3 regions of the Candidatus Thiodiazotropha sp. AKAK2 genome follow, and region 2 is predicted to be linked to each of the others. Evidence: predicted binding sites of a transcription regulator. Region 2 holds the regulator's gene; each other region holds the start of a gene.
What was found. The regulator sigma-54, encoded in region 2, starts transcription at its own class of promoters, with help from an activator protein. The targets are predictions, from matches to a motif close to TGGCANGNTNCNTGCTT.
Positions count from the first base shown of each region.

Region 1: AC4IE8_RS04875 (nitrogen fixation protein NifZ) is a predicted target of sigma-54. The motif match lies at 1,103-1,119, and genes of this name have one in related genera.
Region 3: AC4IE8_RS18290 (PEP-CTERM sorting domain-containing protein) is a predicted target of sigma-54. The motif match lies at 1,547-1,563, and genes of this name have one in related genera.

Region 1 covers NZ_JBSYOP010000015.1:203,034-205,305, forward strand. Annotated here, with positions in the region: gene AC4IE8_RS04865 (hypothetical protein) at 1-117, shown strand, start outside; gene AC4IE8_RS04870 (gamma-glutamylcyclotransferase family protein) at 290-667, shown strand; gene AC4IE8_RS04875 (nitrogen fixation protein NifZ) at 678-941, opposite strand; gene AC4IE8_RS04880 (HesB/IscA family protein) at 1,134-1,457, shown strand; gene nifU (Fe-S cluster assembly protein NifU) at 1,476-2,272, shown strand, end outside.
Region 2 covers NZ_JBSYOP010000031.1:85,389-87,660, forward strand. Annotated here, with positions in the region: gene hpf (ribosome hibernation-promoting factor, HPF/YfiA family) at 1-219, opposite strand, end outside; gene AC4IE8_RS14375 (RNA polymerase factor sigma-54) at 373-1,857, opposite strand; gene lptB (LPS export ABC transporter ATP-binding protein) at 2,064-2,272, opposite strand, start outside.
Region 3 covers NZ_JBSYOP010000036.1:45,166-47,437, forward strand. Annotated here, with positions in the region: gene AC4IE8_RS18280 (hypothetical protein) at 1-44, shown strand, start outside; gene AC4IE8_RS18285 (hypothetical protein) at 143-514, opposite strand; gene AC4IE8_RS18290 (PEP-CTERM sorting domain-containing protein) at 887-1,432, opposite strand; gene AC4IE8_RS18295 (GlxA family transcriptional regulator) at 1,918-2,272, opposite strand, start outside.

The DNA.
Region 1 (2,272 bases), on a different contig from region 2:
TTTGTGGAAGTGGAGAGGTCAAATGCACAATTCATTGATCTGACCCAAGCCAGAGGACTGCCGGGTGTGGAGCTTGAACTTCTGCGCTGTGCTTATGAACTGATACTTGGCGGTTGAATCAGAATTGCCTAGATGTCTGAATTTCTCATAAAGCATCGGGTTTTTGATTAACAGACGGTGTAAGTCTGTTTCATTCATTCATCAACCTAATGAGTGAAACCGTAGCGAATCAGCAGTATAGTTAGGGTCTGTTAACAGGCCTGAATAAAATCAATAAGATTTTACTGCAATGATATCGACGTCAAGAGTATTCGTTTACGGCACTTTGAGAAGGGCTCAGGTCAATCATGATCTGCTCAACAGTGCAAGCTATCTTGGCAATCACCAAACTCAACCTGTCTACAAGATGTACCATTTGGGCAGCTACCCTGGTGTGGTGAAAAGAGGTAGCACTTCGATTTCAGGTGAGGTCTTTCTTGTTGATGCCCTGACCATGAGCCATCTTGACAGGCTGGAAGGTTATCCCCGCGCCTATACAAGAGAACTCATTCCAACCCCTTGGGGTCAAGCTTGGATCTACCTCTATCGGGGCAGTCTACGTGGTAGACAAATCATACAAACAGGCCGCTGGCATGATGAGATCAACTGGCGCCGTTGGTCTAGATAGACTCGTGGGCTTAGCTTTTCTCAATTTCTGTCGTTGAAAGCTCTTCTGGCCAACATCCTGTAGGTGGGCCAAGATTGAGCTCTGAGTCTTCAAATCTCACCAGATAGAGAACCCTTTCAGGGCTCTCTTCCAAATGACCGGTCTCAATGATCACCCCTTTAGTGCCAGGCTCAGCTAATAAGGCATCCTGAGGAATACCCGGTATACCACCATCGTTATAAATATGACTGGCCGCATAGACCAAGTCGCCTGGAGTTAATTGTTCAAGTGTCATTTTCTCTTCCATTGTAGGTTTTGTTACCTGTGTCGATTCTGGGGATTGTCGTCTATCAAACATGAATATTAAGTAAAAATACGACAATCACTTTAAAAACAATAACTAAGCTGCGAGTGGGGTGCGTGGCACAGGCCTTGCAGTTATCTTGGAAAGTAAAGATGCAAGAGACTTGCCACGGAGAAAATGACCATGCTTACACTGACAGAAAATGCTCAAAAGGCAATCAGCCGTTTCATCAACGGCTCTGAAACCCCGGTTGGGGGATTGCGAATCTCTGTAACCGGTGGCGGTTGCTCAGGACTGCAATATGGTATGGCTCTTGAAGAGCATGCCAATGATGAAGATGCAGTGATCGAGATAGAAGCGTTTAAGATCTTTGTCGATCCCCTCAGCGCACCCATGCTGAACGGCGTTACCGTTGACTTCCTCGATAGCATGGAAGGTAGTGGCTTTAAATTCGAAAACCCAAATGCAACCAACAGCTGTGGTTGCGGCAACTCATTTTCCGCCTAATCAATCAGGAGTAAAGATATGTGGGACTATTCAGAAAAGGTTCAGGAGCATTTCTTTAGCCCGAGAAATGCAGGTGCTGTCGATAATGCCAATGCGATTGGTGATGTAGGTTCCCTCTCATGTGGCGATGCCTTGAGACTGACATTGAAAGTCGACCCGGACAGCGAAGTTATCCTTGATGCAGGTTTTCAAACCTTTGGATGCGGTTCAGCCATCGCTTCAAGTTCTGCCTTAACCGAGATTATCAAGGGTATGAAAATCGATGATGCTCTGAGTGTCAGTAATCAGGATATTGCCGATTATCTCGATGGACTTCCACCGGAGAAGATGCACTGCTCTGTTATGGGCAGGGAAGCACTTCAAGCTGCTGTTGCCAACTACCGTGGTGAGGAGTGGAAGGATGATCATGAAGAGGGGGCGTTGATCTGCAAATGTTTCGCCATCGATGAAGTTATGATCGAAGAGACAGTTCGCGCTAATGGATTACGCACAGTGGAAGAGGTAACCAACTATACCAAGGCAGGTGGTGGTTGCTCTGCCTGTCATGAAGGGATAGAGGAGATTCTGACCCGAATTCTGGCTGAGAAGGGTGAAAATTTTGACCCCAATGCAGTCGCTGGAGAGATAAAGAAACCAAAGTCCGGACTGACCAATCTGCAACGGATGAAACGTATCGAAGAGTTGCTGGACGAGATTCGTCCGAATCTGCAGCGAGACCATGGCGATGTCGAACTGGTCGAAGTCGATGGTAAATACATCTACGTGAAAATGATAGGCGCCTGTGCCGGTTGCCAGATGGCAGCAACGACTTTGGG
Region 2 (2,272 bases):
GGCGGCATACATGTCTTCCTGCACTGAATCAGCGAATACGCTGGCACCGTTCACTTGCATGGTGGCTTCCGCCTTTTGCCTCAGCTTCTCAACGCTCAAGATGACATGCACATTGATAACATTATCAAAATGCCGCTCAAGACGTTCGAATTTATTATCTACATAGCTTTTCAAGGCATCGGTTACTTCCACATGATGACCGGTAACGCTTATTTGCATAATTATCTCCTGTCTTAGATGAGTTGGCTCATCACTCTGACCGACTCGTTGAATCGATTCCCGAAATCATCGATCAGGCTGACCATGAAGCCGGATTCGGCTTTTACCACAACCCCTGTTTTCATAGACATCCTACCTGACAGATCGATTCACCTACATCAGTCGTTTACGCTCATTCGATGGCGGTATGCTCATCGATTCACGATACTTTGCCACCGTTCGGCGGGCCACTTTGATGCCCTGCTCCGATAGGATGGCGGCGATCTTGTTGTCACTGAGCGGTTTGCTTGTATTCTCAGCGGCAATCAATTTTTTAATCAGTGCACGAATCGCAGTGGAGGAGCACTCTCCCCCGGCACTGGTATTGACGTGGCTGGAGAAGAAATACTTGAACTCCAACGTGCCACGCGGGGTATGCATATATTTCTGGGTCGTCACCCGGGAAATGGTCGATTCATGCATCTCCAGCGCCTCGGCAATATCCCTTAAAACCAGCGGCTTCATAGCCTCCTCGCCATGTTCAAAAAAGCCCCGCTGATATTCAACAATCTTACTCGCTACGCGCAGAATAGTCTCATTACGGCTCATCAGGCTTTTAATGAACCAGCGTGCCTCCTGCAGATGATTCTTCAGAAAAGTATTGTCGTCGCTCTGATCCGCCCGCCGGATCAGTCTGGCGTAATCATTGTTGACCCGAAGTTTGGGGGTAACCTCGCCATTCAGCTCCACAACCCAGCGGTTGTTACGCTTGCTGACGAAGACATCCGGAATCACATATTCAGGCTCACTGTTTGCAATGGCCGTGCCCGGATGGGGATTCAGGGTTCTGATCAGGCGCATCATGGCGGCGAGCTCCTGCTGATCCACCTTCATGCGACGTATGATCTGATTCTGATCCTGGGCGGAGAGCAGATTGAAGTGATCCCGGCAGAGTTTTATCGCCTGATCCCGATAGGGGGTCTCTTCCGCCAATTGACGCAGCTGAATCAGCAGGCAGTCCTGGGCGCCCTGGGCTCCGACACCCGGTGGATCGAATGCCTGAATCCGGTGCAGCACCGCCTCGATATCCTCCAGAGTCGCTTCCTCATCATTCAGCGAACTCAGAATCTCCTGCAGATCGCCTTTGAAGTAACCGTCCTCATCGATACTGTCGATCAGGGTGGTGGCTATCAGGATATCCTGTTCGGTAAAAGGGGTCAGGGTCATCTGCCAGACCAGATGGTCATGCAGGGTTACAGTGCCGCTACGCTGTACCAGATAGTCATGGTCTGCGGCATCACCGCCGCTGCTGGCCGGTGGCAGGTAACTGTCGTAGACATCGGTCCATTCACTGTCCACCGGCAGATCCTCAGTCAGCTGACTGCTGTCGGTCTTAATCTCCCGCTCGTTATTGATATCATTCGACCCCTCGACTTCCTTGCTCTCGCGGGTCTGCTCGCCACTCTCCTGAGCATCCCCCTCCTTTTGCAGTTGAGTGCTGAACTCCTCTTCGCCCTCGAGCATCGGGTTGGTCTCAAGCACCTCCTGAACCTCCTGGCTCAGATCGAGCGCAGAGAGCTGCAACAGGCGGATTGCCTGCTGCAATTGAGGTGTCATGGTGAGATGTTGTCCGAGTCGGAGCTGTAGAGCCTGCTTCATAGCAGAGATATCTTTGAACCTGGTATGTTATTTGTATGTCTTTATTCTCATTTTAGCTAAAAATAGCCGTCTACGGAAAGATTCTTCTTCACTGAGTCGATTCTCCTGGATTCACTTTGCACTCCAGTATATTCCACGCTCATTGACACCACCTTCGGCTTACCTGCCGCCCCCTGTTTAATCCATTAAAAAACAGCGCTATAGACTCACATCGTAAAATTCTCACCCAGGTAGACACTGCGTACCTCCTGGTTATCGAGAATCTCCTCAGTGGTTCCCTCCGCCAGCACTTTACCACTGTTGATAATGTAGGCCCGGTCGCATATATCCAGTGTCTCCCTAACATTATGATCGGTTATCAGGATCCCAATCTTTAGCGATTTCAGGTGCTGGATGATCTTTTTTATATCGATCA
Region 3 (2,272 bases), on a different contig from region 2:
GTGAGCAGTTCAATAGCCGAAAACCCAGAAATGCATTTAATTGATTTAACTCCTTTATTCAGCTTAGCAATCGATAAGAGGTGGAATTCTCGATCTAAGGTTCTTATAAAGCCACAGATAGATAGTCGGCAAGAGATCGTTGTTAAACCTGGTTATGGTATTCTGTAACACTTTTAATTGAGATCCAATTTATCCCTACCATTAGCGATACAATCAGAATACCAAGCCACTCAAAACCACTTATCATCCCAACATCAAGAGTAAGAACAATCTGTGCAACGAACATAGTTACAGCTATATACTTCGTCATTTGCACTACGCTTTTATCAGTTTTTGTCCAAGCTAGCGACAATAAATAAATTGTTATTAATCCATAGCCAAATGCCATTGTAGCGGAAATTAATGGTAGTGTTGGTAACTGTTCAACCTGCAACATCATCAAGCCGTAAAAGACGTATATTCCCGATACGATAAAACTTAAAATACTCCAAAGGATAATTACCGGCTTACTCATATTTCACCACATTTAGAGAAAGTACTTACACCACAAGAACCGTTTCTTATTCTTTTGATGGTTGACACTGAATGTTAGACAGTGTCATTTTCCCGTAAATCAGACTTGAAGAATAGCTCACGGGCTGACTCTCTTGAGTCAGTAGGGCTAGCATCAAACATCCACCCTCCCCATACGTCCTCAGGCTTATCGATAACCTTGTTGGAGATTCCTATCACGGTTTTTTAACAAACTTAAATAATAACTAAAAGATAGTTAACTCTGGGGGCCAAATACACTTAGTCTGTTGTATATCCTTGCCACCGTAGCTTGCAAAAAAAATCCAGCTTCGGGAGAAGCTGGATTTCCAAAACCGTAGCTAAGGAGTTTTGGTTAAGCTTGCTTGCGCCGACGGGATCTGTAGGCCAATCCAGCCAAACCGACACCAAACAGCGCCAAAGTCGAAGGCTCAGGCACTTTTTTCGTCACTGCAACCGCATCGAGGAAATTGCCTACAGTGCCTGCCGTCGGGGTGATTGAGGTAAAGGTCAATGTAATTTCACTACCAGTACCCAAAAAGCTATCCGCAAAGAAGTTCCATTGGCCGGTCACATGGTCATCAACGAGCTGATCCAGGATAGTGCCGCTGTCATCTTCCAAAGTGACCCGAAAGGCTTCCGAGCTATTCCGTCTGGCACGATAGGCGAAGCTGATGTCATACACGTTAGACAATTCGGAATCGAAAGACTGGTAAATACTCCAGGCGGTTCCATCGTAGGCATGGGCATTCAGTTCACCATGCTGGCTGCCTTCGTAAGAATCAACACCCAGAAAGCCGGAGGCCCAGACTTCAATATTGTCACCCTGCCAACCCCCTGTGGGATCCGCTCCATAGGTCCAGCCACTGGTAATACCGGGTGACTCAAAACCACCGTTCACAATCAAATTACTGTGAGCAAACCCACTAACAGTTAGCAGACAAACTGCAGCAACTATTTGAGATCGATTCATTCTGTGAGTACCTATAATAACGATTGTTCGATATCCAGATACTAGCAAATATGCTGCCACTATTTATAACTCACTGTATTTACAGGCAACACCACATAAAAATAGGAATTTAACTACTAAATTAAATCAAATTTAAACAAACCATCACTAGAGTGTAAAAAACTCCGACACTAAACGAGTGTTAGCAATCAACACACTACATTGCATCTTTGCACCCATATTTTGTGAGTTCAGACAAAGGATTTTTTTACTTCACAATAGGCGAAATCTCGCAAATAACCATCAGTGGAGATAACACTACTATGGCGCCTATCATTCTGATAGCTAACAAAAAATTGTCGATGAATAAATTTGTATATGTACCATTTCAGTGAATCATTGCAAACCAGCTGGTGGCGCTGGAAACCATCCGGTCAGGCACGCTTCTGAAACCTGTGCATCGGGGTCGACCTCCCAGTCTGACGTCTGCTTCTAAAACGCTTTCGATATTCGCCCATGGTCATGCCGATGCTGCGCTTGAACAGACGTCTGAAGGAACTGACGTCTGTATAACCCACGCTATTGGCTACGCTTTCGTGAGACTTGCCAGTACTCTCAAGCAGCCACTTTGCCCGGTCGATCCTTAGGTTTTGTAAACAGGCATTGGGTCCCTGACCCGTTGCGCTTTTAAATCGCCGGATCAGTGTCCTGTCACTGACATTCAGGTGTGCGGCGAGTTCAGGAACCGGCTGTGGATCACTCAGATTCTTCTGCATCAGTTCATGGGCC